Regions from separate parts of the Bradyrhizobium sp. USDA 4532 genome, predicted to be linked through region 3. Evidence: riboswitches for the same ligand, from Rfam matches in the RefSeq annotation. Region 3 holds a riboswitch; each other region holds the start of a gene.
The links. A riboswitch is a leader RNA that binds a small molecule or an ion and turns the genes downstream of it on or off. The one in region 3 is predicted to bind cobalamin.

Region 1 (7,787 bases), 4.3 Mb from region 3:
ACGAACTCGACCTCTTCTGCGATGCCGGCGATAGTCTGGTTCATGATTCCTGCGGCGTCGCGGAACGTCCGCGCCAATGCATTGTCTGGCACGATGCCGAGGCCGACCTCGTTGGTGACCAGCACGACCGGGCCGTGCTGGCGCGACAGCGCATCCGCCAGCCGCGTCACTTCCTGCGACCAGTCGCGCCCGGCATGCAGCAGATTGGATAGCCAGAGCGTCAGGCAATCGACCAGCCTTGCACCAGCGCCATCGGTCCCGGACAGCACTTCAACCAGATCGAGCGGCACCTCGCGCTCGATCCAGTCGCTGCCGCGCCGCGCGCGATGTTTGGCGATCCGCTCATCCATTTCCGCATCGAGCGCCTCGGCGGTCGCGATATAGACCGGCTGTCCCGGAAAGCTGCGCGCACGAAGTTCGGCGCGCCGGCTTTTGCCGGACCGCGCTCCCCCCGTGATCAGAATGACGGCCATATCATCTCCTGTGCGACCGGTACGCACGTCGTTCACAAACGCTCTAACCACCAATCGCGGAGAAAGACAAAGCCGAAATCCGTCACGGAGGGCTTGCACTCGGCCGATGTCTTGCGCATCAGGGGGACCGCGGCGCGGAGAGGATTATCGTGGGTTTTGCGGGAGCGATGGCGGTGGCGATGGCGGTGGATGCCCTGATCGGCTGGCCGGCGTGGCTGTTTGCCCGCATCGGCCATCCCGTGACCTGGCTCGGCCGGCTGATCAATCTTGTCGATAGCGCCTGGAACCGCGCCTCCGACCCGCCGGCGTTTCGTCGCGTGGCTGGCATTGCGGCTGCGATCCTGGTGATCGCGCTGGTGATTGCGCTCGGTTGGGCCGTTCAGTCCGCGCTCGCATCCGGATGGGTTCGCATTGTCCTTGTCGGCGTCCTAGCGTGGCCGCTGGTTGCCGTGCGCTCGCTGCATGACCATGTCGCCGCGGTGGCAAGTCCCTTGGTATCCGGCGACATCACGGCCGCACGTTCGGCGGTCGCGCAGATTGTCGGGCGAGATCCGGCAACGCTCGACGACGCCGGCATCGCGCGCGCCACCATCGAGAGCCTTGCCGAGAATGCATCCGACGGCATCGTGGCGCCGGTGTTCTGGGGCGCGCTGTTCGGCCTGCCGGGAATCCTTGGCTACAAGGCGATCAACACGCTGGACTCGATGATCGGCCACCGCACCGAGCGGCACGAAGCCTTTGGCTGGGCAGCCGCCCGGATCGACGATCTCGCCAATCTCATTCCGGCGCGGTTGACGGGTGTTCTGTTCGTGCTGCTCGCGCCGAACCGTTCGCAGGCGTGGTCATGCATGTTGCGCGATGCGCGCCGGCATCGCTCGCCGAATGCCGGCTGGCCGGAAGCTGCGATGGCCGGCGCGCTCGGCGTGCGGCTCAGCGGTCCTCGCATCTATCACGGGCACATCGCCGATGAGCCCTGGCTGAACGAGGGCGCGCGCGATCCGGCTGCCGCTGACGTCCTCACCGGGCTGAAACTCTATCGTTACGCCATGATTCTGTTGGCCGGGGCGCTGCTGGTCCTGGCGCTGGCGTGAAGGAGCGGCGCATGCGTGAGCACGGCGGGAACCTTGATGTCGCCCGGCAGCGCTTCGGCGGCGCCGCGGACGACTGGATCGACCTGTCGACCGGGATCAATCGGGTGCCGTATCCCTTGGTCGATGTCGAGCCGAGGCAATGGAGCGCGTTGCCGTCGCGATCCGATCTTGAATCGCTGCACGACGCTGCGCGGCAGGCCTATGTCACCAAGGCGCCGATCGTGGCGATGGGTGGTGCGCAGGCCGCGATTCAGTTGCTGCCGCATCTGGCGCTCAAGGGGCGGGCGCGGATTCTGGCGCCGACCTACAATGAATATGCCGCGGTGTTGTCGGCCGCCGGCTGGGACGTCGCCGAGGTGTCCGATCTCGCCGCGCTGGCGGGAGCGGACATCGCCGTCGTCGTCAATCCGAACAATCCCGACGGACGACGCCATGATCGGCGCGAGTTGCTGGCACTGCTGCCGCGCGTTGGCCGGCTCGTCATCGACGAGAGTTTTGCGGACGCCGTTCCTGACCTGTCCCTTGCACCGGAAGCAGGACGCGCGGGGCTCCTGATCCTGCGCTCCTTCGGCAAGTTCTACGGACTTGCCGGCTTGCGGCTCGGCTTCGCGATCGGCAGCGAGGCGGACGTCGCCGCGCTTGCGGCGAGGGCGGGCCCATGGCCGGTTTCGGGAGCAGCAATCGCGATCGGGCGGCGCGCGTTGCTCGATCACGACTGGGCCAAGGCCACGGCCGCGCGGCTCGCGGACGACTGCGTCAGGCTCGATGCAATAGCGCGATCGCAGGGTTGGACGCTGCTCGGTGGCACGTTGCTGTTCCGGCTCTACCAGACGGGCGATGCATTGGCTGCGCAGGAGAAACTTGCCCGTGCGCAGATCTGGTCGCGGGTCTTCCAGCAGAAACCGGGATGGCTGCGCCTCGGCTTGCCGGGCAGTGAGCCCGAGTGGTCGCGCCTTTCCGCCGTGCTGCCCGTTTAGCGCGCCAGCGCGAGCAAGCCTTCGACATCGAGATGGGTCTCGATGTGCCCGGCGAGCGCGTCGAGCGCGCTCTCGACCCTGGCGCCGTAAGTCTGATCCGCCGCGGGGATGTCGAGCTGTGCAAGGAACGCCTTGCGAAATTCGTCCGAGGCGAACAGGCCGTGCAGATAGCTGCCGTGAACGCGCCCGTCTGCGGAGACCGCGCCCTCAGCCGTACCGTCGAGTGATGCAAAGGGCCGCGCGCGATCCGGCCCGTCGGTGCGCCCGATATGGATTTCATAGGCGCTGATCGGCTGGCTGGTCGCGGCATGCACCGCGCTGGAGCGCGTCAGCGTCTTCTGTTCGGTCATGGTGGTTGCGACATCGAGCAGCCCGAGCCCGCGCGTTTCGCCGGCAGGACCTTCGATCCCATCGGGGTCGGCGACGCTGTGTCCAAGCATCTGGTATCCGCCGCACAGGCCGAGGACATGGCCGCCGCGGCGATGATGCGCGAGGAGGTCGATGTCCCAGCCCTGCGCGCGCAGGAAGGCGAGATCGCCGCGGGTCGATTTCGAGCCGGGCAGGATGACGAGCTTCGCATCACCCGGGATGGCTTCGCCCGGACGTACCATCACGAGATCGACGCCGGGCTCGAGCTTCAGCGGATCGAGGTCGTCGAAATTGGCAATCCGCGACAGCGCAAGGAACGCGATCTTGCACTGGCCGGGCTTGCGCGCCTCGCCGAGCCCGAGCGCATCTTCGGCCGGAAGTTCGCCGGCGCGGACGAACCAGGGCAGCACGCCAAAGCCGCGCCACGCCGTGCGTTCTTCGATCAGGCGATAGCCGTCGTCGAACAATGTCGGATCGCCGCGGAATTTGTTGATGACAAAGCCTTGGATCATCGCGGCATCATCAGGGTCGATCACCATCTTGATGCCGACGAGCTGCGCGATCACGCCGCCGCGGTCGATGTCGCCGACCAGCACCACGGGCACGTCTGCTTTGCGCGCAAATCCCATATTGGCGATATCGGCTTTGCGTAAGTTGACCTCGGCGGGACTGCCGGCGCCCTCGACCAGCACCAGATCGGCGCGCTGCTTCAGGCGCGCAAAACTCTCCAGCACCGCGCCCGTCAGCGATGGTTTCATGCCGGCATATTCGCGCGCGCGTGCGGTGGCGATCCGTTTGCCGTGCACGATGACCTGGGCGCCGACATCGGTCTCGGGCTTCAGCAGCACCGGGTTCATGTCGGTGTGCGGCTCGACGCCGGCGGCGAGCGCCTGCAACGCCTGTGCGCGGCCGATCTCGCCGCCATCGACGGTCACGGCGGCGTTGTTCGACATGTTCTGCGGCTTGAACGGCAGCACGCGCAGGCCGCGCCGTCTCGCGGCGCGGGCGAGGCCGGCGACGATGAGCGATTTGCCCACGTCCGAGCCGGCTCCCTGGATCATCAATGCGCGCGCCATCGTGATGCCCGTCAGAACTCGACGCCCGGCTGGGCCTTGATGCCGGAGCGGAACGGATGCTTTACCAGCGTCATCTCGGTGACGAGATCGGCAATCTCGATTAGCTCCTCCTTGGCGTTGCGCCCGGTGAGCACGACATGGGTCATCGGCGGCTTCGACGTGGTCAGGAAGTCGACGACATCGGCGATCGCAAGGTAATCGTAGCGTAGCGCGATGTTGATCTCGTCGAGCACGACCATGCGCAGGCTCGGGTCTGCGATCAGCTGCTTGGCCTTTTCCCAGCCGGCTTGCGCTGCCGCGATGTCGCGGGCGCGATCCTGCGTCTCCCAGGTAAAGCCTTCGCCCATTGCGTGGAATTGACAGAGATCGCCGAAATGCCCGGTGAGCAGGCGGCGCTCGCCGGTATCCCAGGCGCCCTTGATGAACTGCACCACGGCGCAGGGAAAGCCGTGCGCCACACAGCGCACAATCATGCCGAACGCGGAGGACGATTTTCCTTTGCCGGCGCCGGTATGGACGATGATCAGGCCCTTTTCACCGCTCTTGGTCGCCATGATGCGGTCGCGGGCGGCCTTCTTTTTCGCCATCTTGTCCGCGTGGCGCGCATCCGGCGAAAGATCGGTGCCGACGGCGCCGTCTTCAGCGCCCTTTCCATCAGAAGTCATCACATTCCTTCGGCTTGACAAGTGCGAGGCTTGGACGAATGGTGGTCCCGCGTCGGTTCCTGTCCTACGACAGGCGAAGAGGGAATGCGATAGGGCTCCGCTGAATCGGGCCCGAAGCGCAGCCGCCCCCGCGACCGTGACCGGAGAGATGCCCAAGCCACTGATTCCATACGGAGTCGGGAAGGTGGGCATCGAAGGGTAAAACCTGCTCCGCAAGCCGGGAGACCTGCCAACGCAGCATGTTGTGAAACCGGCGGACGGGGTGTTCCGCGACGGGGAACGAACCTGTCCAAAATCGGTTCGTGTGCCTCATCGCTTCCCGCTGTCAATCCAGGAAGGGCGATGAGCGTTACACTTCATGTCTGCATCACCTGCCGCGCCGGCCAGACGCCGGCGGAAGGTGAGCTCGCGCCCGGTGCACGCCTGCATGCCGCGCTTGTCGAGGCCGGCGTGCCTGATGACGTCAATCTGGTTCCCGTCGCATGCCTGTCGGCCTGCAGCCAGGGTTGCTCGGTCGCGCTCAGCGCGCCGGGGCGGTGGTCCTATGTCTACGGCGGCCTGTCCGCTGATAATGCCGCGGATGTGATCGCCGGTGCCTCCGCCTATGCGGCGGCGCCCGACGGCATCGTGCCGTGGCGCAGCCGTCCGGAAATCTTCCGCAAGCAATCGCTCGCCCGCATTCCACCTCTTCCCGTCGTGCCGGAGGCCGCAGAATGACCACGCTCGCCAAAATTCCGGTCACCGTCGTGACCGGCTTTCTCGGCTCCGGCAAGACGACGCTGATCCAGCATCTGATCCGCAATGCCAACGGCAAGAAGCTCGCGGTGCTGGTCAACGAATTCGGCAGCGAAGGCGTCGACGGCGACATCCTGAAGTCGTGCGCCGACGCCAATTGTCCGGCCGAGAACATCGTCGAACTCGCCAATGGCTGTATCTGCTGCACCGTCGCCGATGATTTCATCCCGGCGATGGAGCAGTTGCTGGCGCGGAACGTGAAGCCCGATCACATCGTGATCGAAACTTCCGGGCTCGCGCTGCCGAAGCCGCTGCTGAAAGCGTTCGACTGGCCGGAGATCCGTTCGCGGATCACGGTCGACGGCGTGATCGCGCTCGCCGACGCCGAGGCCGTCGCCGCCGGCCGTTTTGCGCCTGATCCGGCCGCGGTGGATGCGCAGCGTGCGGCGGACGACAATCTCGACCACGAGACGCCGCTGTCGGAAGTGTTCGAGGACCAGATCGCATGTGCCGATATCGTGCTGCTGACCAAGGCGGACCTCGCGGGGGCGGAGGGGATCAAGGCAGCGAAAGAGGTGATCGCGGCCGAGATGCCGCGCGAGGTGCCGATGTTGCCCGTCGTCGACGGCACGATCGACGCGCGCGTGATCCTCGGGCTCGGGGCGGCGGCGGAAAGCGATCTCGCGGCGCGGCCGTCGCATCACGATGGCGAGGAGGAACACGAGCACGACGATTTCAATTCCGTCGTGATCGATCTTCCGGAAGTTTCGGATGTCGACGCGCTGGTCGCCTCGATCAAGGGGCTGGCGCGCGAGCAGAACGTGCTGCGCGCCAAGGGCTACATCGCGGTCGAAGGCAAGCCGATGCGGCTGTTGGTGCAATCGGTCGGCGAGCGGGTGCGGCATCAGTTCGACATGCCCTGGGGTGCCCGGGCGCGGCGGTCGAAGCTCGTCGTGATCGGCGAACATGCCGACATCGATGAAGCCGCGATCAGGGCACGGCTTGGTGTCTGATGCACGTCGTCTTCCGCGAGAGCCGCGGCCTTGAGGAGACCGCGACGCCAAGGGACCTCGGCCAGGATCCGGCCGATCTCGTGGTGTTGTCGTTTTCCGACAGCGATCTTGCTGCCTTCGCGGCCGGCTGGCGGCGGGGCCGTGCTGCGCTGCCGTCGCTGCGGCTCGCCAATCTCGCGGAGCTGCGCCATCCGCTGTCGGTCGATACCTATATCGAGCGGACGCTCTCGCACGCCCGCGGCATTCTGGTGCGGCTGATCGGCGGCGAGCCCTATTGGTCATACGGGCTGGCCGCGGTGCATCGGCTGGCGAAGGAGCGCGGCATCGCCCTGGTCGTGCTGCCGGCCGATGGCCGCGACGATCTGCGGCTGGATGAGTTCTCGACCTTGCCGGTCTCGACGCTGCGCCGTCTGAAGGTGCTGTGCGACAAGGGCGGCCCCGTTGCGGCGCAGGCCGTGATCGCGCAACTGGCGCTGGCGTCCGGACTTTATGCCGGACCCGTGGTCGGCGAGATCGATCTTCCCGAGATCGGCGTCTACGATTCCCAGCGCGGTGCCATCGCGGCGTTGCCGGCACCGGACGGCCGGCCGCGCGTGCTGGTGACGTTCTATCGTTCCTACCTCGCGGCAGGCGATACGGCGCCGGTCGATGCATTGATCGATGCATTGCGTGAGAGGGGCTTTGATGCCCACGGTGTGTTCGTCACCTCGCTGAAGGCGGCGGGCGTGGCGGATTGGCTGCGCGCTCAGTTTGCGCAATGCGCTCCAGCGGCGATCGTCAATGCGACCGCGTTTTCCGCGGCCGGTGACGACGGCACGACGCCGTTCGACGCTGCATCATGCCCGGTGTTCCAGGTCGCGCTGTCGACCGCGCGGCGCGAGGATTGGGCCTTGTCGCTCCGCGGGCTCTCGCCCGGCGATCTCGCGATGCATGTGGTGCTGCCGGAGGTCGACGGCCGCCTGTTCACAGGGGTCGTGAGCTTCAAATCGCCTGGTGAGCGCGATCTTGAGCTGCAATTCGCGCATCTTGCGCATCGACCGGATGCCGAGCGCGTCGCTGCAGTTGCCGCACGCGTGGCCGCCTGGCATCGGCTTGCCAGCAAGCCGGCACAGGAGAAGCGGCTCGCGCTGGTGCTCTCGAACTATCCCGGCCGCCCGCATCAGATCGCGCATGCCGTCGGCCTCGATGCGCTTGCCTCGGTCGGGGCGATGCTGGCTGATCTCGCGGGCGCGGGATTTGACCTTGAGCCGGTGGAGTCACTGGGCGACATTCTTTTGCGCAGGAATTTGACGTGGAACATCGCCGACTATCGTGCGGCGCTTTCCGGCCTTCCCGAGCTGCTGCAGGGCGATCTCAGCCGCGCATGGGGCGCGCCGGAAGATGATCCC
Region 2 (7,787 bases), 3.3 Mb from region 3:
CGCATCACCGAGGATCGGCTCGCGACGGCGAAGGGCTATTTACTGACTGATGATGATCGCTACCGGGCGGAGATCATCGAGCGAATTATGTGCGACATGACAATCGATCTCTCCGAGATGTCTCGCCGTCACGGCAGGGATCCGGATGCGGCCGTTGTCGATCATTTCCGGCTTGACAGCCTTATCGCAGATGGCGTCGTCGTGGTCGACAATGGCCGGCTCTCCGTAGCTGACGACGCCCGGTTCCTGATCCGGTGCGTCGCCTCCGCGTTCGACGCTCACCTCGCTCGGTGCGGGGCTACGCACAGCGCGGCGGTCTAATCGTGTGAATGGCGGGCTTGCCACTCTGGCAATCCCGCACTTCAGTCACCAGTGAGAGCATCCTATTTGTCCGCCACGTTCATGGTCGCGCGTCGATCCGCCCATCCATTCCAAACAGAGTCCAAAACCTTCGCCAGAGTGGAACCGGACAGACTGCCTGCACAGCCAGATCAACAGGAAGCCACTCATGTATTGGTTGCTTGAGTAATTCTTGGGTCGCGTTTGCTCGCATGGTCGCGCCGATCCAGCGGGAGGAAAGCGCCGTTAATTGCACTTCGCCTCGATCGGTACCAACGCGGCCGGGCGTCGCCAGCCACGGACTTTTGTCGCCTCGGCAAGCCGTTGTGAACGATGCTCATTGCAGACAAACCTTAGTCTAGTCTTCCAATACTCGACTACATCGGTCGCATACCACAGCATGATTGAGCTATGCTGAGCCGTGCTTTAACTCGGGTTCAGATTTACGGCGAATGCCCTCGCCGGCAATCGGATCATCAGCTGTCCTCCCTCCGCCGATGGGAGTCGGCGACGTTTAGCGTCGCTCTTCTCAGACTTAACTTTTGCCCGGCCTGCTAAGCGTGGCCGGGCTTTTTTCTGTCGTGCAAGCTCGGTCGAGATGATCCAGAGCGCAAACGCCCTATGAGCGGATCAGCGCCCTGGAGGAGAGAGCCAAGCGCTGGATCAACGACTTGGCCGGTCAGATGCCGCGCGAAGTTGCCGGGCGGCGGCGACCATGTTGATCAGCGCCGGGCGAACCTCCTCCCATCTGCGCGTCTTCAGACCACAATCCGGATTGACCCAGAGCTGCGAGTCCTGCAACCGCTGCCGAGCCAATGCCATCAGCTTCTTCATTTCCCCTGCCTCGGGAATGCGTGGAGAATGGATGTCGTACACGCCCGGCCCGATTTGATTGGGATATTTGTAGTTCCTGAACGCGTCGAGCAGCTCCATCTTCGAGCGCGACGTCTCGATCGAGATCACATCCGCATCCATTGCAGCAATGGCGTCGATGATGTCGTTGAACTCAGAATAACACATATGCGTATGAATCTGGGTTTGATCTGCAACGCCTGATGAGCAAATGCGGAAGCTATCGACGGCCCATTGAAGGTAGGCCCCCCACTCCGATCGGCGCAACGGCAATCCTTCGCGGAGCGCAGCTTCGTCGATCTGGATCATGCTCGCACCGGCTATCTCGAGATCGCGGACTTCGTCGCGTATCGCCAGTGCGATCTGCCGGCAGACCTCGCCTCTTGGAATGTCATCGCGAACAAACGACCAATTCAAGATCGTTACTGGCCCGGTCAACATCGCCTTCACCGGCTTGCTGGTCAGTGATTGCGCGTAGAGCCACCAATCCACAGTGATCGGTTTTGGCCGCGAAACATCTCCGAATAGGATCGGTGGCCTGACACAGCGCGACCCATAGGATTGCACCCAACCATTCCTGGTAAATGCGAAGCCGGCGAGTTTCTCGCCGAAGTACTGCACCATGTCATTGCGCTCAAACTCGCCGTGCACGAGGACGTCTAGACCAATGTCCTCCTGCCAACGCAGAGTGCGCGCAGTCTCCTCCTTGAGAAATTTGTCGTATTGCTCGTCGCTCATGACGCCTTGCGAATGTGCCGCGCGGGCATTACGGACCTCTGGGGTTTGCGGGAAGGATCCGATCGTCGTGGTAGGAAAGGCCGGTAGTCCAAAGCGATTGCGTTGGATCTCGGCCCGATGGACAAATGGGCTGGCACGCCGGCGCATGGCTTCGTCGATCGCTCGCATCCGCACCGCGAGATTGGCATCACGGATCTTTGGTGAAGTCCGGCGGACCGTCACGGCCAACTGCGATTCAGCAAGACTTTGAGCAACATTCTTATCACCCGCGAGCGCCCGCGCTAGGATCGCAAGCTCACGCATCTTCTGTACCGAAAAGGCAAGCCAACTCTTGAGATCGGATGCAAGTCCGGTCTCCAGTTCAACATCGACGGGCACATGGAGCAGCGAGCAGGACGGAGCGATCTGAACACGATCCCTGCCCAGCTTCGCAATGGCGGGATCCAGTTGCTGGCGGAGCGTCGACAGGTTCGAGCGCCATACATTTCGTCCGTCGACGACGCCGAGGGACATGACGAGATCACTTCGCCGCGCAGCAATGATCCGGCTCAACAGATTCGGTGCGCGAACCAAATCCACGTGCAGTCCGGCAACGGGCATGTTCAAAGCTATGTCCAGATTATCGCCGAGATCACCGAAATAGCTCGCGACCATGATCTTGACGTCTGGTACTTCCCTGGCGAGCCGATCGTAGACACGCAGCAAAGATCTTCGCGCTTCCTCCTCCAGATCAAGGACCAGGCAGGGCTCGTCGCATTGAACCCAGCTTGCTCCCCTTTTGCCTAGTTCTTGCAGAACCTCGATGTAGACCGGTATTAGCTTATCCAGGAGAGACAGCGGCTGAAACGCGGGGTCCGCACTCTTGCCAAGCTTCAAGAATGTGACCGGCCCGATCAGGACAGGGCGCGTCTGGAACCCCAGGGCCTTGGCTTCCTCATACTCCTCGATAGGCTTGCGAGAGGATAGGCGGAACCTCTGTCCCTGATGAAATTCAGGAACCATGTAGTGGTAGTTGGTGTCGAACCACTTGGTCATCTCCTGTGCGGGCGCGCTAAATCCGCCCGATCCGTGGCCGCAACTCGCATTCTGGCGATCGCATTGTGAACCGCGCGCCATGTCGAAGTACGTCTTGAGCGAAACCGATTCGATTTTCGACGCATAAACTTCCGGGATGGCACCAACCATGACAGAGGTGTCGAGCACTTGGTCGTACAACGAAAAATCGTTGGACGGAATGACGGTGACACCGAGGGATTTTTGGCGGGCCCAGTTCGCAGCACGCAGGCCAGCTGCGGCCTCGAGCAATTGCTGTTCGCTGATTGCGCCGGCCCAGTAACTTTCAAGCGCGCGTTTGAGCTCGCGTCTTGGACCGATCCGAGGCGTTCCAAGCGTGGCAACCGGAAGGGAGAGAAGAGACATAGCGCTAACCCCGTAGTTGGGGGCAAAGGCCAAGGCGGACGCAAGCAGGATCGCCCGAGCGGCGGCGGCTTGGCGCACCACCGGGACACCCCGCCCGTGGACGTATATGTGGTCGAGGCAGGTCTCCTGGCTCGCGGGTCATCGCTGCTGTCCGGCCTTCCCGAAGCCGCACGGGCTTCAGTGACTTTGTTGGACGGCGGCTCGCCGCTTACAGTTGCGGGGGCAGCGCCGGCATGTTCACCGGCTTCCCTCTTAGCTCCGAATCCAGCGGGACCGGAGAACCTCTACGATTTGGATTATCGGCAAGAGACCTCTTCCGTCAACCTCCCAGATGACTCTCTCACGTCAATGCTGCCATCATCAGTGACTCAAAATGATAAACGTCGAAAGTTGATCACGCGATTGGAAGCTTATCCAATAGACGCAGTCTGCAATATATGTGTCGAAAGGATTGTCGAAGGCGCAGGTCGCGGCGCTTCGAGTGTATTTCGGTCTCTCGACAGTCAAAAGCCGCGCCAGGGACAACACACCTGCGAAAACTCCATCAGCAACCGGTCGCCATATTGATCTACGAGCCAACCAATCCTGGTAGGCGATTTGCGGTCTCTGATGACGCTAATACTCGGGCATGCATATCGATTCGCCTCGACGAACACCGGAAGGCCCGCAATGACAATGGCTGTTTGGAGCGCTGTCGGCGTCCTTTCTGTCACCCTCTTTGCGGTCGGCCCGTTCGGGGGCTGGTAAGAGCGTTCATGAATCAATCCGTCAGACAACTGCTCTCGAGAATGTTGAGCAACTCAAGAGGAAGCTAGCGCGACTTGATCGTTTCTCGCTTGCCGCGTGTCGCGACTGGAAAGGGTCATCCCACCATGAATGCGGAGCCGAGGCAGCTGGACTGAGCGGACTGCAACATCGTGCGCGTAGGTAGAAACCCGCGCACCATATCATCTGCCTGCCCCAGAACGCGCTTTCGACGATTCCACACGCCCGGCGGTGACGAGTGGTTTTGCTTATCATCATTACAAGCCGATAGCGATCGCAGGCGTTCGGGTGACCGCGCCGGACCAGACGGTTCAACAGCACTCCAAAGTGCGCCCCGATTTCTCATCCGTAAATCGGCAGCGGCCTTCGCTTTGGCCTCGAAGATCGGCACGACAAAAGCTGAACAAGCTCGAGCGGATCGGCTGAATGGAAACATAGAAACGAGCGTAGGTCGGAAAGCCGACAAACACTGCACGAATCTGGCGGGATTTGCCGGCTATTTCCTGGCACGAAGAATGCAAGCTCAAGGGTGCCCAGGCTTCTCCTCCTGGGCAGGTCCAGCACAGCAAATTGGGGTTGTGGCTGGCCCACTGAAGTTAGCGGCGCGTGACCCGAGGGGACAGCGCCTGCTCGCGCGGGACATCGGCAGGTGCCCGCGTCACGTTGCCGCTAACTTCTTCCGATCGAGCATAGCATTGAAGGCTGCCGCTTTGACGTGTGGATGAAAAATCGATGGTCCGGCCGTTATGAAGAGAATGTCTGCAAGAGGCGTGCTTTGCCTCTGTCAATCGCTAATTTTCGTTGCTGGGCTTGTTGCGACGGGCAACACTGCGCGAGCCGTCGAAAGCGCGCTCGTCGAACGAGTCAAGTCAACCTGGCGAGCGCGAGACGGTGAGACAATCGAGCACATTGTCTCCAAAGTTTCGAAAGTGGCGCAATTCGTCCCTCGAAACTGGGGAATCGCCGAAAGCGTCGACCACACTGAGTATGTTTACCTTTCCTGGACCAGGCATCAGGATAACAGATCAGACGAACATTACGTTATTACCTGGAAAGTCGGGACCGACGGAAAGATTGAAGTTGCGTCTCCCTATGCAAAGCCTATCGAACTCGGCTGGCGCGCCCTGGCGCTTTCACTCATCGCCAGTGAAGTCACCGACGGCGAAAAAGACGCAAACCTTCGTTTTCTGCATAATCCGGTCAATTTCAACTTTGTCACGACTGCGCAAGGCAAGCTCGGCGATCTGCTCCGGCACGGCCGCTGTCATATCATCGAACCTGTAATCGTGGATTACGTTCGAGCGGCGAATGACAAGCCGACCGAGAAAGAAGACCGGTGGCGCGTTCTGCTGTTGGTGAACTGCAACATACCAGGCCCCCGCTATTTCACCCAAAATGGGGTCATCACCTTCGACAAGCGCGAGGGACACGATTGGGAGCCGCAATCTTTCCTTGCCAAGAAGATTGCGACTTTTCCTCCGGGGTCCTGGTTCCATCACAAAGATCAAAATGAACGGGACGCGTTGGAGGGGGGTGCGAAGGGCATCGAGAACTGATCAGGGTGGCAGCGCTACTCATGAGCGTTGAGCGCCTCGGCCCCACACCAAGATCCATCCGACGGAAACTTTAATTCATCGCTCTGAAATGGCATGCGGATCGCCGCTCGCAACAATGCCGGGACGCCTTGGCACCGCAAGCCCGTAAAGCCGACCGCGTCAGTCCCCACGCCGCCATTATGCCGAGCTTCTTGCTTTCTTCCATTCGAGCATCGAAGGCCAGTTAGGCGTTGTTGGAGTCATTTCGCGCAGCGTTTGTTGCGGATACGGTCGCAGATACAGGCCACCGTGTGAGTCAAGCATGGTGGCTTTGTAGCGTAGGATCAAGCGGGAGGCCGATCTCTTTTGAGCAATCACTCTTATCGTGAGTTGTCCCGACTTCCGCTTGATGAACCTCGCGTAGTCCTGTCGAACGATAACAATCATAGGAGGCCCAGCATCGCCGCTTCTTCCGCCCGGCGGCGAAGCGCCCCGCTTCTTCCGAGCCTTTGGAGAAATGACGTACCAAGAGCCGTATTCCTGGGTCGCGAGTGCAGCGCTGAAACATGCGGGATCTCTTCCTGCAGGAGACATGTCGGGGGGAGAGGGAGGGGCAGCTGGAGATGCCAGAAGCACATCGAAAAAAGCCCCCAAAGAAATCCCTTGAATCTCACCCAGCGTCAGGTCGTAGGCTGAAAATATAAGCAAGCCTCCACAACAGCATCGTCGAACGATGCAGACCCGATGACGTATGTGCAGTCAAGCAGTCGGCTGTGACGACACCGGATCGCTGCGATTTTGTGAGCCGATGAACCATGAGCGAAGGGATATTAGGATGAAGTACCGCGTAATGATGGCAGCATTGCTCGCTATCATCGCGTCTCCTGTTTGCGCGGCGAAACTGAGCGGTGCTCCCCAAATCCTCGACGCCAATACGATAGAGATCGAACGAACGCGAATTCGGCTCTCGGGTATCGAGGCTCCCGAGACTGATCAGATTTGCCTGGATGCTCATGGCCGGAAATGGGCCTGCGGGGTAGCGGCTCGCGACGCCCTTATCAACTACTCGAAAGGACGAATATGGGATTGTCAGACCGCAGGAGTAGACAAGTACGGTAGGTCTCTTGGCAGTTGCTTCATCGAGGGCCAGGACGTGAACGCCTGGATGGTAAGCTCCGGTTGGGCACTGTCATCCGAGCCATCCGCCCATGTTTACGTCATCAATGAGGTGGCTGCGAGCAGCGCCTTTGCCGGCCTGTGGTCGGGGGCATTCATCACCCCCTGGGACTGGCGCCGCCGCAACAAGAGCACGATCATTGTCGGCGCGAGCTCGGTGCCGAACGATGCCCAGGAACTCCTGCTCGGATCCGCTCTGCTATCTGACCCACCCTCGCCCGACTGCCTGATAAAGGGCACCGTCGAACGTAACGGCGAGCGCACGTATCACTCTCCTGGGCAACTCAGTTACGGACAAATCGACATGACGAAGAAACCGGCTGAACGCTGGTTCTGCAGCGAAAACGAGGCCGAAGCCATGGGGTGGCATAGAGCCGCGCGATAGAGGTCCTATCCATGTATGCAGACCGTTCACAGGGCAATCCCCATCCGACCAAGCTCGCGCCTTCGCGCCGCTCGCTGTTGCTGTTCGCTATTTCGGCATTTGTCGTGCCGTTTGGCGGCAACATTGTCGAGGCGAAGCAAGCAGCAGCGCCGCCGAAGCCGGATAATCAGCTCTCGCCCGATGCTGCGTTGAAGCGGCTGATGGAGGGTAACGATCGTTATGTGCAGAGCGTGTCGCGAGGGCGCGATCTGGAACGCGAGCGCCGACTTTTAGTCGATAGTCAGAATCCATATGCGGCGGTTCTGAGCTGCGCCGATTCGCGGGTAGCGCCCGAGCTTGCCTTTGACAGCGGACTTGGCGATTTATTCGTATGCCGCATCGCCGGTAACTTCGTCAATGATGACACGCTAGCTAGCCTGGAGTATGCGGTTGCCGTACTGAACGCGCCGTTGATCCTGGTACTCGGTCACGATCACTGCGGCGCGATAGACGCCACGATCAACTCGCTTGACGAAGGCAAGCCGGCACCGGGACATATGCGCTCCCTCGTCAGCGCGCTCGCGCCTGCCGTGAGAGGG
Region 3 (7,787 bases):
CCGGCCGGCCGGTGCGCCGGCCTATCACGGGGGGCTGAGGTGCCGGTCCCGATCCTGCTGGTCGCGGGCTTCCTCGGGGCGGGCAAGACCACGGTCGTCAACCATCTGCTGGCGCATGCGCAAGGGCGGCGCATCGCCGCCGTGGTCAACGATTTCGGCGCCGTTAATATCGATGCGGAACTGATCGCCGGCGCCGGCGACGGCGTGGTCAGCCTGAGCAATGGCTGCATCTGCTGCACACTCGAGGGCGACCTGCTGCGCACGCTCGCAACCTTGCTGCGGCGTGATCCGCGTCCCGAATTCATCGTGATCGAGACCAGCGGGATCGCCGATCCCGCCGACATCATCCGCAACCTGATGGATCCCGTGATCTGGAAGGAGGCGCCGCTGGAGACCGTGCTGTGCGTGGTCGACGCGACGCAGCCTGCGGCGATGCTGAACGATGCGCTGCTGCGCTCGCAGCTCCGGGCGGCGGATGTGGTGGCGCTGAGCAAGGTCGATCTGACTGACGCCGCTGCGTGCGCCGCGATCCGCGACGCCGTGCGCGCGGTGCGTCCGGCGGCCGTGGTGGTGGATGCCTTGCATGGCGAGGTGCCGGCCGCGCTGCTGTTCCCGGCGGACCTCGATCATGTGCCGGCTCCGCGCGAGACCGCGCCGCGACGGCCGGCGTCCGATCGCTTCGAGACGCTGAGCTGGACCTCGGAGTGGCCCGTCGTGCTGCCGCGCTTGCAGCAGGCGATCGGCAGACTGGCGCCGAAGCTGGCGCGGGCGAAGGGATTGTTCGAGACGGTGGAGCAGCCCGGGCGGCTGACCGTGTTTCAACTCGCCGGCGGCCGCGCGACCTTGGCTGCGGGCGGCGTGCCGTCGCCCGGCGTGCCGCGCACGCGCATCGTGTTCATCGCCGAGATGGGTGCGCTGTCGCGCGCGGAGATTGATGAGGTGATGCAGGGATGCGTCGAGGCTCAGTGACGCGAACCTACGTTTCCCGTCATACTGAGGTGCGAGGGAAGCAGCGTCTCGAAGGATGAATCGGCCACCAGCCGGGCCGTGCATCCTTCGAGACGCGCGTGCCGCGCTCCTCAGAGCCTGACTGAAAAATGGGTGAGTGATCTCAGTGGGGTGTGATTCCATCGGATTTGCAAAGATTCGAGGGAGAGCACGATGCCCTGGACCAAGATCACTCGGGAGCAATATCGGCGGGACGATCTGCGTTATGCAAGCGATATGACCGATGCGGAGTGGGCGGTGATCAGACGCCTGTTGCCGCGAGCGAACCGGCGCGGCCGGCCGCGTAAGACGGAGCTGCGTCGTGTGATCGAAGCGATCCTCTATATCGTTTCGACCGGCTGCCAGTGGCGGGCGTTGCCGCAGGAGTTCCCGCCCTATTCGACGGTGCAGGGCTATTTTTATAGATGGCGGGATACAGGCCGGTGGCAGAGGATTGTCAGCGTGCTTGTCCGCCGGGCGCGAAAAAAGCTTGGACGGACACCGAAGCCGACGGCAGCCGTGATCGACAGTCAAAGTGCGCCAACCACGCAAGCTGGCGGACCGCGCGGCTACGATGCAGGCAAGCGCATCTACGGCCGCAAGCGGCATATCGTGACGGATACCAATGGCCTCCTCCTTGGGTTCATGTTCATCCGGCCAACGTTCAGGACTGCCATGGCGCCGTACCGCTGCTGAAGAACGTGCGGATGAACTTCCCCCGGCTGCGCCACGTCTTTGCCGACCGGATCTACCGCGGAAATCAACTCCTCGACGCGCTCTCAGACTGCGGTCCATGGACTGTCGAGATCGTCGAGCGGCCTCAAGGCGTCAAAGGCTTCCAGCTTCTGCCGAGGCGGTGGGTGGTTGAACGCACATTCGCTTGGTTCGGCAGATGCCGCCGCCTCGCCAAGGACTTCGAGGCGACGGTGGCAACCGAAGCTGCCTGGCTGCTGATTGCACACATCAGGCTCCTGACCCGCAGACTCGCGGCTGCAGCTAAGGTTGGGTGATTTATGAGTCAGACTCTCAGGATGACGGGTTGCCTTTCGGCGTCAGCCCTCGACGTCGCTGTGTCATCGCCGCAGCAGCATCTCGCAAAGCATGTGTGCGACAATCGCATCGAATTGACAGCCTTGCCGGCACCACCTATCGTTTTTGCCGACGGTTCCCTTCGGGGATCAAAAGGGAATGCGGTGCGAGGGTAACCCCAATGCCGCAGCTGTCCCCGCAACTGTAAACGGCGAGCCTTTCGTCAATTTTGCCACTGGGCCATCGGCCCGGGAAGGCGTCGACAGGCGATGACCCGTGAGCCAGGAGACCTGCCGTCAGTCGTGGTCACACGCGAGCACATCGGGCGGGGGCGTCCTGGTGGGATCGGAGCACTGCCTTTTTTGGCAATGCGCCAGTCCACGTTCGCGGTGACGTGCCACGTTACCGCGAGTCCTTTTCATGTCTCCGTCCTCTCCCGTTGCGCGCAAATGGCGCCTCGGTCTTCTCTGCTCCCTGTCATCATTGTTGTTGCCGGTCGAAGGCTCGGCACAAACGCCGCCACCAACCAGACTCGATCCGATTGAGGTCGCGCCTTCCGCTGCGGCAAAGCCGAAGCCTGCGGCGCGCAGCCGTGACATGACCGCTGCGGCGCGGCCACGGCCGAGGCCTGCAACAGCCGGCAACGCCCCGCGCGTCGCGGCGTCGGGCGTACCGGGATCGGCATCGCCGACGCTCAATGCCACCACGCAGGGCGGCACCGGCAGTCGTCTCAACCTGACCCCGCTGCAGACGCCGGCCAGCGTCGAGATCATCACGGCGCAGACCATCGCTGAACGCGGCCAGCATAATGTGCTCGATGCCGTCACCCAGGACGCGGCCGGGTTCGTCGCAACGCCGGCGCCAGGCAATGGCGGCCTGTCGTTCAGCACCCGCGGCTTTGCCGGCAGCAACTCGGTGATGACGCTGTATGACGGCACGCGCTTTTATATCGGCTCCGGCACGCAGACGTTCCCCTATGACACCTGGTCGACGCAGCGCATCGAAGTGCTGCGCGGCCCGGCCTCGGTGCTGTACGGCGAAGGCGCGATCGGCGGCGTCATCAACGTGATTCCGAAGAAGCCGCAGAGCACGCCCTATAACGAGGCCGAGGTTTCGCTCGACAGCAACATGACGCGGCGGCTCTCGGTGGACAGCACCGGTCCGATCAATCCCAATGTGTCGTACCGCATCAACGCCACCGGCAACATGTCGGACAGCTGGGTCGATCGCGACAAGACCTCGAACGCGGTGGTCTCCGCTGCCGTGCGGGTGCAGGCGTCGGACAATCTCGCCTTCACGCTCTCGGAAGATTACGGCGATCGCAGCCCGTCGCGCTATTTCGGCACGCCGCTGATCAACGGCGCGATCCAGGACGCGCTGCGCTTCAAGAACTACAATGCAGCGGACAGCGCGATCCGCTATCAGGACAGCTGGACCCGGTTCAAGACCGAGTGGGACGTCGCCGACGGCATCAAGGTCAACAACACGCTGTATTACCTGACCAGCGAGCGGCACTGGCGCGACATCGAGAACTACACCTGGAATCCGAAGACCCAGCTGATCGATCGCACGAGCTATATCGAGATCTTCCACGACCAGAAGCAGCTCGGCAACCGGATGGATACGACCTTCAGCGGCCACGTGTTCGGCCTTGCGAACCAGGTCGTCGCCGGGTTCGACGTCAACCGGATCGACTTCACCCATACCAACAACTCGCCCTATGGCGGCGCGTCGTCGGTCAATCCTTATGTGTTCGATCCCGGATCGTTCTTCGCCACGACGACGGCGACCACGCCGGGCTTCAACGCGATCGTCAATCAATACGCGCTGTTCGCCGAGGATCGGCTCTCGCTGACCGATCAGTTGTCGCTGGTGACCGGGGTCAGGTATGATCGCCCCGGAGTGGACCGCACCGACTACAAGACGCCGGCAAACAGTTTTGAGACGACGCTATCGGGCACTAGCTGGCGCGCGGGCCTCGTTTACGAGCCGATCAAGAATCTCGCGTTCTATGGCCAGTACGCGGTCGGCGTCGATCCGGTCAGCAATCTGATCTCACTGTCGACCACGCAGAAGACATTCCAGCTTGCGACCGGCAAGCAGACCGAGATCGGGGTCAAGCAGTCGTTCTGGGGCGGCCGCGGCGAGTGGACGCTGGCCGCCTACGAGATCGTCAAGACCGGGCTCACGATTCCCGATCCCGGCAACCCTACCGGCGGCGTGGCATTGCAGATCGGCCAGCAATCATCCCGCGGGGTCGAAGGATCGATCGGGCTCGCGCTGAACGACGGCTGGCGCGTCGACGCCAATCTTGCGCTGTTGCGCGCCAGATACGACAACAACAGCCAGGTGGTCGGCGGCAAGATCGTCAGCTTCAACGGCAATGTCCCGGTCAACGTGCCGCAGCAGGTCTCGAATGTCTGGCTGACCTGGGATTTCGCGCCCAACTGGTCGGTCTATGGCGGCGTGCAGATCGTCGGTGCGATGTACTCCGATCTTGCCAACACCCAGCTGCGTCCGGGCTACAATGTGGTCAATGGCGGCGTCAGGTGGAAGCCGGATGACCGCACCACGGTCGCGTTCCGCGTCTACAACCTGTTCGACAAGGCTTACGCGGCGACCTCGAACGGCACCGGGCAGTGGCTGCTAGGCATGCCGCGTACCGCCGAATTGTCCGTCAACGTGAAGTTCTGACCATGCGCAACGCTCTGATCCGGCGCGGGCGGCGGTGGCTCTATATCGTCCATCGCTGGATCGGCATTGCGACGTGTCTCCTGTTCGCGATGTGGTTCATCTCCGGCCTTGTCATGATGTACGTGGCCTTTCCGCGCCTTACCGACAGCGAGCGCCTCGCCGCGCTTCCTGTCATTCCCTGGAGCAAGGTGCGGGTCACGCCTGATCGCGCGATGGCGATCGCAGGTGTCGAGCGTTATCCGCGTGACCTGCGGCTTTCGATGATGGACGACACGCCCGTCTATCGGGTGACCGCCTGGAAGGCAGGGACGATCACCATTTCGGCGACCGACGGCAGCGTGATCGACCGGATCACGCCCGACCAGGCGCTGGCCATTGCCGCTCATCATCCGCATGCCGTGCAGCCTCGCTTGATCGAAACGATCACGCGCGACCAATGGTCGGTGACCGCGCGCTTCGATCCGTTGCGGCCGCTCTATCGGATCGGCCTCGGGGACGCCGATGGCACCGAACTCTACGTTTCCTCGCGCACCGGCGAGATCGCGCTCGACACCACGCGGCGCGAGCGCGTCTGGAATTGGCTCGGCTCGATCCCGCACTGGATCTATCCGACCGTGTTGCGCAAGGACGGCCCGCTGTGGCGGGATGTGGTGCTGTGGATCTCGGGTGTCTGTCTTGTCGTCGCGGTCACCGGCTTCTGGATCGGCGTCCTCCGCCTGCGGCTGATGCGCCGCTACGCTGATGGCGCCGTCTCGCCCTATCGCGGCTGGATGGCCTGGCATCACATCGCCGGCCTGGTCGGCGGCATCTGCGTCTTGACCTGGATGTTTAGCGGCTGGCTGTCGCTCAATCCCGGTGGCGCGTTCTCCGGCCGCGGCGTCACCCGCGAGATCGCGATCGGCTATAGTGGCCATGACACGGCCGACATCGTCGCCGGCTTCCAGTCGTCGCCATCGATGCCTGCGGTGGAGGCCCGCTTCGTCTGGATCGGCGGACACCGGTTAATGTTGCTCGACGACGGCAACGGCGGCCGCAGCATCGCCGATCCTGTGACCGGTGCGCGGATGACCCTCTCGCGCGACGAGGTCATCGCTGCCGCCCGACACGCAATGCCCGGCGCTGCGATGACATCAGCGCGGCAGCTCGATGAACCCGACGCCTATTGGTACACGCTGCACCAGGCGCGCGAGCTTCCGGTATTGCGGATCGGGTTCGACGATCCCGCCCGCACCTGGCTGCACATCTCCCCCGTCACCGGCGAGATCCTCGAGCGCAGCGACGACAGCCGCCGGTCCTACCGCTGGCTGTTCAACGCGCTGCACAGCCTCGATGTCCCGCTGCTGCTGCGCATCTGGCCGGCGCGCGACGTCGTGGTGTGGCTGCTATCGGCGGCTGGTACGATTATCTCGATCAGCGGGATCGTGATCGGGTGGCGCCGGTTGCGGCGGCGGAAGGTACGAGGCAGGCGCGTGTCGGCGGGCCTCGTGCGCACACCCCCGTAAGGCGCGATTACTTGGCGGTCAGGTGCACGTCCGGCGCCGGCCGATCGGGGGCCCATTCCAGTGCAAACCGCTGACCGGCGATGATCTCATAGGTCGAGAGCTTGGATGCGACCGCATCGCGGAAACGGAGATAGGCATCGCGCTGCCGCCCGTTCGAGCGGGCCGCGGCCAGATTGAGCCATTTGTAGGCCAGCACGAAATCCGTCGGAACGCCGTGACCCTTGTCGTACATCAGGCCGAGCTGGGCCTGCGCGAACGGGTCGCCCTGCACGGCGCCGCGATAGTAGCAGTCGGCGGCGGCTGCGTAGGCCTGCGGCACGCCGAAGCCGTGCTCATACAAGAAGCCGAGCATGCCGAGAGCGCGCGGATTGCCGCGCTCGGCGGCCGGCGCGAGCTCCCGAGCCGCCCGGACATAGTCGCCGCGATGGAAGGCGGCCGATCCGCGCGCGACGCTGTCGGCGCTCGCGACAGAGGCGGTCATCGCCCAAAGCGCGATCGCAAGCGAAGCCGAGAGGCCCGTCCGTTGTGCGAGAACGCGGCGCATCCTGCTGCCCGGCTCAGTGATAGCTGGTGGTGATCGGCGCATTGGTCGATGTCGTGGCGATGCTGCCGCGCAATTTCGATCGAAGCTCCTCGGCCACAGTCTGGGCGTCGGAGCCGTTGCGGATGATCTGCGGGCGGATGAAGATGATCAGCTCGGTACGCTGGGTGCCGTTGCTCTGATGTCCGAAGGCGTCACCGAGGCCCGGAATCTGGTCGAGCACCGGAAGCGCGTTGCGGGCGCCGCTCTGCTGTTCGCTGATCAGGCCGGCCAGCAGCACGGTCTGACCGTTGGCCACCGAGATCTGGCTCTTGACCCGTCGCTCCGAAACGGTCGGCGTCAGGTTGACCGTGCTGCCGCTGCTTTGGGGAACGTTGCTGATCTCCTGCTCGACATCGAGCCGCACGGTGCCGTTCACGCTGACGCGTGGCGAGACCTTCAGGATGATGCCGGTGTTGCGATAGTCGATGGTGTTGACGACGGTGTTGCTCGTGGTCAGCACCGTCGCGCTGCCGGTCGAGACCGGGACGACGTCGCCGACCTGCAGGGTCGCGACCTGGTTGTTGATCACCACCAGCGAGGGATTGGACAGCACCTTGACGCTGGTGACGGCGTGCAGCGCATCCAGGATCAGGCTCGGCTGCGTTGCATTTCCGATCAGGAAGTTGAAGCCCGGGAAGCTCTGGTTGATGAAGGCATTGGTGAGCGACCCCGCGACCGAGACCGCGCCGGTGGTCGCGTCGGTGGTGGTCGCGGGAGCGGAAGTGGCCTGGGTGCCGAGGATCGAGCCGGTGTTCGGCTTCAGGCCGAGGTTCTGGCTGGTGAGATAGGTCTGCACGCCATAGGACAAGGTGTTGTTGAGCGTGACCTCGGCGATCGTCGCGTCGATCGCGACCTGGAGCTGCGGCTCGTCGATCTGCAGCAGGGTCGACTCGATAATGCGGTAGTTGGCCTGGTCGGCATAGATCAGGAGATTGTTGTTCACGACATCGGGCGTGATCCGGACGTCCTGCATGACGGGCTGCCCGTTGCCG
Region 4 (7,787 bases), 360 kb from region 3:
CGAGCACGCCGGCCGCGCTGGCGCCGAGGAATGCGGTCAGCGCGATATTGGCCGTCGAGAACGACGCGCCGTAGCCGCCCATCAGTGCGACCACGCCGAAATTGTTGATGCCCGAGGTCGACAGGCTGAGCAGCGTGAAGAAGGCCGTCAGCACCATCAGCGCCGGCGTGATCACGCTCGCCTTCGGCGCGGCGCCCTCCTTTGCCTTGTTCTTGTTGGCGCCGGCATCGGGAATGCCGAGCACGATCAGGAACAGCGCCACCAGCGGCCCGACCGCACCGGCGACGATCAGCGCGCCGAGGCCGCCGATCGAGGCCACGAGCGCCGCCATGATCGCGGGCGCCACCGCGCCGCCGAGGAATCCGGCGAAGGTGTGGATCGAGAAGGCGCGGCCCATCCGCGCCTCGTCCATATGCGCCGAGAGGATCGCGTAGTCGGCCGGATGATAGACGCTGTTGGCGAGGCCCAGCAGCACCGCGCAGACGATCAGCGACGTATAGCTGAGATGCAGGCCGAGCCCGATCAGCGCGCAACCGCCGACGGTCAGTCCGATCAACAGGATCTTGCGCGCGCCGAAATGGTCGGCGAGGTAACCGATCGGCGCCTGGGTCAGCCCGGAGACCGCCGCGAACACCGTCAGCGCCAGGCCGAGCTCGACATAGCCGACGCCGAGCTGCTGCTTCAGGAACGGGAACAGCATCGGCAGCACGAAGATATGGAAATGGCTGACCCAATGGGCGACCGAAATCCCCGTCAGCGTGCGCAGCGCACTGTCGGCTTTCGCTTGCTGCGGTGCGGCCAGAACGTCGACCATGTCGTCGAAAACCCCAGTTCCATAGCGTTTTCAAGCGAAGTGGGTACCGGTTCGCGTGAAGAAAACGCGTCAAACAAAATGCCCGGCAGGGCCCGCCGAAAATAGAGATCGGCCGCTAATTGTCTATGAACGCGGGCGCATGGCTGCCCCCGGCGCGGGCGTGCCGGATCGACACATGCGGCATTAAATGCGGCGACAAAGCACGGCGGCACGGCGATGATCGGCCATGATCGACGCCAAAAAGCAGCTCCGCGTGCTGGTGTCGGAGGGCTCCAGCACCTCCGGCCGCGAGGCGATCACGATCCTGGGCCTGGCCGGCCATCACGTCGAGGTTTGCGACCCCTCGCGCTGGTGCCTGGCGCGCTACTCGCGCTTTGTCCGCAAATACCACCATTGTCCGCCGCTGCGGTCGGATCCGGCCGGCTTCCTGCGCTTCGTCGAGCGCCTGTTGGCCTCGCGGCATTTCGATGTGCTGCTGCCGACCCATGAACAGGGATTTCTGTTCGCCCGCGCCGCGGCGGGGCTGGCCTCACGCACTGGCCTCGCGCTGCCGGATTTCGCCAGCTATCGCGCCGTGCACAGCAAGGCCGGGTTCAGCCGCCTGCTCGACCGGCTCGGCCTGCCGCAGCCGCCGACCCGGATCGTGAACTCGGCCGAGGAGCTGCGCGAGGCGGTGCGCTTTCCCTCCGTTGTCAAAACGTCGGTCGGCACCGCCAGCCGCGGTGTCTGGTTCGTGCGCGACGCTGGTGATCTCAATCGCGCGCTCTACGACCTCGAATCCTCAGGCGATTTTGCCGGCGAGGTGCTGGCGCAGGATCTGGTCACCGGCACGGTCGAGAAGGCGCAGTCGGTGTTCTGCCACGGCACGCTCGTCGGCTTCCATGCCTACCGCCAGATTGCGGCCGGTGTCGGCGGCGGCGAGGCGATCAAGGAGAGCGTGAGCCGGCTGGCGATCCGCGCCGGCCTCGAGACCATCGGCGCGCATCTTGGTTGGCACGGTGCGCTCTCGGTCGACGTCATCATGCCGCTCGACAGCGCGACGCCGCTGCTGATCGACTGCAACCCACGGCTGGTCGAGCCGATGAACGCCTTTCAGTCGGGCGTCGATCTGGTCGACCTGCTGCTGCGCGTCTCGCGCGGCGAAACGCCGGCGCCGCTGGCCGAGGGGCGCGCCGGGGTGCGGACGCATCTGGCGATGCAGGCGCTGCTCGGCAGTGCGTCGCGCGATGGTACGCGGCGTGACCTGATCCGGGAATGCGGCCGCATCGCCGCGGGCGAAGGGCACTATTGGGGAAGCAGCGAAGAGCTGACGCCGGTGCGGCTCGACTGGCTCAGCGCCGTGCCGCTTGCGATGACGACAGTGCTGCTGCTGGCATCACCGCAGATCGCCTCATCGCTGGCGCGCGGCGGCTTTGGCGCGCATCTGCTCGATCGCGGCAGCATCAAGGCGATCGAGAATGGCGATTTCCGCTAGTATCCCTCCAGCGCGAATTCACCGCACGATCTTGTCTGCGCGCTTCAAGAGCTCCGGTGGAATCTCGACGCCCACGGCCTGGGCCGCCTGGAGATTGAATATCAGCTCTCGCTTGGTGACGACGCCGACTGGCAGGTCGCCCGGCTTCGCGCCCTTGAAAATCTTGTCGGCGAATGTCGCAAACTCGCGCCATGTATCGGCGACGTTGGCCCCATAAGTAATCACCCCGCCGGCGTCCGCCTGGCCGCCGGGAAACATTGCCGGCAAGCGGTTCTTGATGGCCAGTTCACCGACTCGTTTTCGATTGCTCCAGGGCACCGGCACTTCAAGGACCAGCAGCGCCTGCGCGCGCTCCTTTGCCATCCCGGCAATCGCGGCCTCCAGATCGTCTGCACCCTTGACCTTCACGATTTGCGGCTCCACCCCCTGGGCCTTGGCTGCTGCCTCGTTGGCACGATCAATCGGGGCGAGCCCGCGTTCATCCGCGCCGGGGATCGTTTGATCACTGAGAATCGCAACGCGCGTGATCCCGGGGAATGCCTCCTTCAGAAGCTTGAACTGGTCGCTGGCCTGCTGCGGATCGAGGTTGGTGAGGCCCGTGACGTTGCCTCCCGGTTTTTCCATCGAGGCGACAAGCTTCAACGCGACCGGATCGGTCACGATCGCAAAGATCACCGGGATCGTCGACGTGGCTTTCTGCGACGCGACCGACGCCGGGCCGCCGAGTGCGAGGATGACATCCACATTCGCACCGACCAGCTCCGAGGCGAGGCCCGGAAGGCGCTCGAGCTTCGATTCGGCAAATCGCGGTTCGATGACGATGTCGCGTCCTTCGAGATAGCCGCGCTCGGCGAAGTCGCTCAGAAGGTTCTTCTTGATGGAGTCGAACAGCGGCGACGGGCTGCCGTTGACGAGGATTCCTACTTTCCTGGGGGCCTGTTGCGCATCGGACGGGTCGCACATCGACGCGATCATGCAGAAGACCGTGAGCACCGCCTTCGCAAACCTCATGGCACCGCCCCCAGCAAGGACCCAGCGTCCATGCGAAGCCTAGCATCCAGGGGGTGGGCAACCAATCCGGAAGGGTGGTCCGGCCGATGACCTCGCTGCGACCTAATGTCTGCTTGGCGACGACGAGCCGGGCTCGGTAGCTCGCGAGCTACGAGGCCGCCGCGCGCGACTGCGCGCAGGATCTGTGGATCGATATTCGCCGGGCCTCACAACGGCTCGTCATCATTGCCGTAGCGGTCGAGCTTCGGTGTGGCGATATCGCCGTCCTCGTAATAATCATCGTCCTGTAGCGCTGCGGCTGGCGGAGGTTTCTTCGCCTTGTCGTCGGTCTTGTCTTTGGTCTTCGTGCCGCCCTTGGTCTGCTTCCCGGCCTTGGCCATGCGTTTCCCCTGCGCGGGTCAAATCAGCTGCCGGAACTCTACCCCAGTTTCGGTGCGTTTGTAATGTTCGGGGACGGTGCGGCGGGGCAGACCCGCCCCACCGGTTCACGCTCTAGAACGTCGCGCCGGCCTTTACCATGTAGGTGCGGCCGGGCAGCGGATAGGCCGAGAAGCGGCCTTCGGTGAACGTGCTCGCGATGGCGTAGTCGTAATAGAGCGCGTTGAACAGGTTGTTCACGCTCAGTGACCAGAAGAAGCGGTCAACTTGCCCGCTCAGCTTGATATCGGCGGTGGCGTTTCCGGGAATCCGGCTCTGGGTGTTGGCCTGATCGTTGTCCATGATGCGCGAACTCCAGGCCCGCACCGTGGCGTCGAACACCAGATAGTTCTGCCAGATATTCCAGGTGACGCCGAGATTGCCGGTGTAGCGCGACACCAGCGGCACGTCGTTGCCGGCCCAGATGCCTTCGCGGAACACCGCGCGGGTGATCGCCATGCCGCCGCGCAGGGTCACCGTATCGCTGAACTTGAGCGAGGCACTGGTTTCCGAGCCATAGCGGCGGGTGGGGTCGAGGTTGGTGTTGAAGAACAGCACCGGGTTGAAATGGATTTCGTTCTCGAGATCCATCAGATAGACGCTGGTCTGGACCTGAAACAGGTTGGTCCTGACGCGAAAGCCGCCCTCGACATCCTGCGAGGTCTGGGTCTTGAGCTGGAAATTCTGCGGGATCGGGGCGAAGGTCAGCGGGTCGAATGACGGACCCGACGCGACGCGTTCGTCGACATCAGGCGTGCGGAATGCGCGTGCCGCGCGGCCGAACACCGAGAAGGTGTCGGTCAGGCGATGCTCGGCGCCGACATGCAGGGCGTATTGCGTCTCGTTGCTGTCGAGCGGTGCCGCCTGCGTGTCGAACGCGAACGGCGCATTCGGGTCGTAGCGATCGCGCGCCGAGATGCTGGTATTCTGGACGCGCGCGCCGTAGGAGATGTCGGTCGTTGGCAACAGGCCCAGCGTATGTTGCCAATAGCCGGCCACGCTCTGCTGCTCGATATTGTAGATGTGGAACGGGTCGACGCCCTGATAGGCGCCGCGCGCCTCGCGGAAGCTCGAATCGTAATAGTCGATGCCGGTCAGGATCGTCGACGGCACGCCCAGCATCACATTCTTGACGCTGAGCCGCGGCGTCAGCGACCAGGTCTGCAGCGCGGCGTCATTGTAGGTCGAGGCGAAGCTGATGGTCGGCACCGTGCCGAAGAAGCCGCTCTGCGTCTCGCGCTGCCGCCAGCCGCCGTCGACGATGAGGTCGACGCCGTTCATCAGCGTCTTGGTGAAGCCGGCGGTGACGCTGGCGGTCTGCTGGTTGGCATAGTCGAAGGGCGTCGCGGCGCCGCGGCGATCGGTGAGCAGCTCGTTCACGCCGATCGACGGATCGACCAGCCGTCCGCCGGGTAGGCCGAGCTTCTGGTCGCTGCCGGTGACGGTCAGGAAGGCGGTGAGATCAGGCGTCGTGTAGTTGATGTTGCCGACGGCGTTGCGCTGGTCGAGCGCATTGTTGACGCGGTAGCCGTCCGACTTGATGCCGTTGCCGTAGAACGAGGTGGACCACGGGCCGGAATTGAGCGCCGCGGAGACCGCGGCCATGCGGGTGTTGAACGAGCCAACTCCGGCCTCGGCCCGCATCGTCGTCGGCGGGCCGCCGACGCCGGTCTTGGTGATGATGTTGACGACGCCGCCCACCGCGTTGTCGCCGTAGAGCACCGCGCCGCTGTTGCCGCGCGTGATCTCGATGCGCTCGATCGAATCGAGCGGAATCGTGGTGAGGTCGAAGCCGGCCTTGTCGACGTCGTTGAGGCGGCGGCCGTTGAGCAGGAAAAGGGTATTGTCGGTCGCGAATGCGCCGAAGCCGCGCAGGTCGACCGACGTCTTGGCGCCGTTCGGTCCGCCATAGGGCGTTTGCAGCTGCACGCCCGGCACCTGCGCGAGGATCTCGGGTAACGACTGCACCGGCGAATGCGCGATGTCGTCGGCGGTGATCACGGCCGAGGAGGAGCCGACAATGCCGGCGAACTGGCGGCCGCCGGTGCCGCCCGTTCCGGTGGCCACGCCGGTCCCTGTCGTGCCCGATCCGGCTCCGCTGCCTGTATTGTTGCCTTGCGAGGTGCCCGGCGCCGGGCGTCGCGGCGCCGGCGCTTCGTCAGCGGCCGGCCTGGCGCGCGTGACGTTCTGGTCGCCCGGCTTGGTGACTTCGATCGCCGGCAGCTGATCGGGAGCGGGTGCCTGCTGCGCCCGCGCTGCGGAGACAAGGATCGCCGGCGCGATCATCGTCGACGCGAGCAGAAGCGCGCGGCGCCGCCGATGGAAAGGGAAGGAGAACATAAGCAAGGCCTCGGCAACGTCAGTGGCACGTCACCGCGAACCAGTCTCACCATCGTGCTCACAGCATCAGGTGAAGCTCATGCCTGTACTCCCCGACCGGCAGCATCGCGTGTGACCACGGCTGACGGCAGGTCTCCTGGCTCGCGGGTCGTTACCCTTCGTCGCCTTCCCAGGACCGAGATTCCCAGTGGCCTGTGACGAAGGATTCACCGCATACAGTTGCGGGGGCAGCCGCGGCGTTGGGGAAGTTTCCCCGTACCGCATTCCCTTTTCATCTCATGAAAGAACCGTCATGTTCATCTAGGGTTCGGCCGGGTAGCAAAGTCAATCCGGCGGAAGTCGGGCGGCGGCCGCGCGGCCACGGTTTTTGTCGAGTGTCGCTTGTCTGCCACGGCGATCGCTGTAAGAGCATGGATCCGATGAGCGCGCAGGATTTTGCCTTGGCGGCCGAGGTCGCGGCGCGGCGCCGGTGGGGCGCCACGGCGGCGCTGCTCGCGCTCGTGGTCCTGCTGTGTGTGCTCTCGCTCGGCATCGGGCCGGTGCGGCTGTCGCCGCTCGCGGTGATCGAGGCGCTGTTCGGCGGCGGCAGCGATGTGGCGCAGGTGATCGTGCGCGAGATCCGCCTGCCGCGCACCATCCTGGCATTTGCGATCGGCGGCATTCTCGGGCTGTCCGGTGCGGCGCTGCAAGGGCTGCTGCGCAATCCGCTGGCCTCGCCGTCGCTATTCGGCGCGCCGCAATCGGCGGCGTTCGGCGCGGTGCTGGTGATCGCGCTGGGCCTCGCCGATGTGCGCTCCTACGCGCTGCCGGTGGTGGCGATCATCGCCGCCTTCGGCTCGGTGTTCGCGCTGCTTGCGATCGCCGGCAGCAATGCCGGGCTGTTGATCCTGATCCTCGCTGGGCTCGCGATCTCGAGCTTTGCGGGAGCCGCGACCGCACTGGTGATGAATCTCTCGAGCAATCCGTTTGTGGTGCTGGAGATCGCGTTCTGGCTGCTCGGCTCGCTGGAGGACCGCAGCTTCCAGCACGTGGCGCTGGCGCTGCCCTTCATCGTCGCGGGCGCCGCCATCCTGCTCAGCCAGGCGAGCGCCTTCCGCGCGCTGACGCTTGGCGAGGAGGCGGCGCAGAGCCTCGGCGTCGACGTCGGGCGGTTGCGGCTCTTCGTGATCACGGGCGTGGCGCTTGGCGTCGGCGGCGCGGTCGCAGTCACCGGCACGATCGGCTTCATCGGCCTGGTTGCGCCGCATCTGATGCGTCCCGTGATCGGTCACGATCCGGCGCGGCTCTTGGTGCCCAGTGCGCTCACCGGCTCGGCGTTGCTGCTCGCGGCCGACATCGCGGTGCGCATCATTCCCTCGACCTCCGACATCAAGGTCGGCGTGCTGACCTCGATCATCGGCGTGCCGTTCTTCCTCTATCTGATCATGCGCGAACGCCGCGCGCTCGGCGGAGGCGTGGCATGACGCTGCTCTCCGCCGCCGCTCTCAATGCCTCGCTCGGCAGCCGCAAGGTGCTGCACGATGTCTCGCTGTCGTTGCCATCGGGCCATCTGGTCGCGCTGGTCGGGCCGAACGGCGCCGGCAAGACCACGCTGCTGCGCGCACTCTCCGGGCTGATTCCGTCGGGCGGCGAGATCCGGATCGGCGGCGATCCGCTGGCGTCGCTGCCGCTGCGCGAGCGTGCGAAACGTTTTGCCTACCTGCCGCAGGGGCACATGGTGCACTGGCCGCT

Region 1: linked by a shared signal. The riboswitch ahead of J2R76_RS12995 (DUF1636 domain-containing protein) and the one ahead of J2R76_RS31935 (TonB-dependent receptor) in region 3 are both predicted to bind cobalamin.
Region 2: linked by a shared signal. The riboswitch ahead of metE (5-methyltetrahydropteroyltriglutamate--homocysteine S-methyltransferase) and the one ahead of J2R76_RS31935 (TonB-dependent receptor) in region 3 are both predicted to bind cobalamin.
Region 4: linked by a shared signal. The riboswitch ahead of J2R76_RS30290 (TonB-dependent receptor) and the one ahead of J2R76_RS31935 (TonB-dependent receptor) in region 3 are both predicted to bind cobalamin.

Annotation. Positions count from the first base shown of each region.
Region 1 is NZ_JALJZN010000001.1:2,689,193-2,696,979, reverse strand. It holds gene cobU (bifunctional adenosylcobinamide kinase/adenosylcobinamide-phosphate guanylyltransferase) at 1-473, opposite strand, end outside; gene cbiB (adenosylcobinamide-phosphate synthase CbiB) at 623-1,564, shown strand; gene cobD (threonine-phosphate decarboxylase CobD) at 1,576-2,541, shown strand; gene J2R76_RS13005 (cobyric acid synthase) at 2,538-3,986, opposite strand; gene cobO (cob(I)yrinic acid a,c-diamide adenosyltransferase) at 3,998-4,651, opposite strand; cobalamin riboswitch at 4,688-4,900, shown strand; gene J2R76_RS12995 (DUF1636 domain-containing protein) at 4,994-5,368, shown strand; gene cobW (cobalamin biosynthesis protein CobW) at 5,365-6,399, shown strand; gene cobN (cobaltochelatase subunit CobN) at 6,399-7,787, shown strand, end outside.
Region 2 is NZ_JALJZN010000001.1:3,688,790-3,696,576, forward strand. It holds gene hemN (oxygen-independent coproporphyrinogen III oxidase) at 1-321, shown strand, start outside; gene metE (5-methyltetrahydropteroyltriglutamate--homocysteine S-methyltransferase) at 1,003-3,348, opposite strand; cobalamin riboswitch at 3,447-3,649, opposite strand; gene J2R76_RS17390 (nodulate formation efficiency C protein) at 5,043-5,669, shown strand; gene J2R76_RS17395 (thermonuclease family protein) at 6,484-7,209, shown strand; gene J2R76_RS17400 (carbonic anhydrase) at 7,221-7,787, shown strand, end outside.
Region 3 is NZ_JALJZN010000001.1:6,949,515-6,957,301, forward strand. It holds partial or broken gene J2R76_RS31920 (amidohydrolase family protein) at 1-38, shown strand, start outside; gene J2R76_RS31925 (GTP-binding protein) at 40-969, shown strand; partial or broken gene J2R76_RS31930 (IS5 family transposase) at 1,246-1,997, shown strand; cobalamin riboswitch at 2,133-2,329, shown strand; gene J2R76_RS31935 (TonB-dependent receptor) at 2,437-4,710, shown strand; gene J2R76_RS31940 (PepSY domain-containing protein) at 4,713-6,212, shown strand; gene J2R76_RS31945 (tetratricopeptide repeat protein) at 6,220-6,693, opposite strand; gene gspD (type II secretion system secretin GspD) at 6,770-7,787, opposite strand, start outside.
Region 4 is NZ_JALJZN010000001.1:6,593,926-6,601,712, forward strand. It holds gene J2R76_RS30270 (MFS transporter) at 1-814, opposite strand, end outside; gene J2R76_RS30275 (hypothetical protein) at 1,041-2,288, shown strand; gene J2R76_RS30280 (ABC transporter substrate-binding protein) at 2,307-3,299, opposite strand; gene J2R76_RS30285 (hypothetical protein) at 3,506-3,679, opposite strand; gene J2R76_RS30290 (TonB-dependent receptor) at 3,792-6,056, opposite strand; cobalamin riboswitch at 6,165-6,363, opposite strand; gene J2R76_RS30295 (iron ABC transporter permease) at 6,476-7,519, shown strand; gene J2R76_RS30300 (ABC transporter ATP-binding protein) at 7,516-7,787, shown strand, end outside.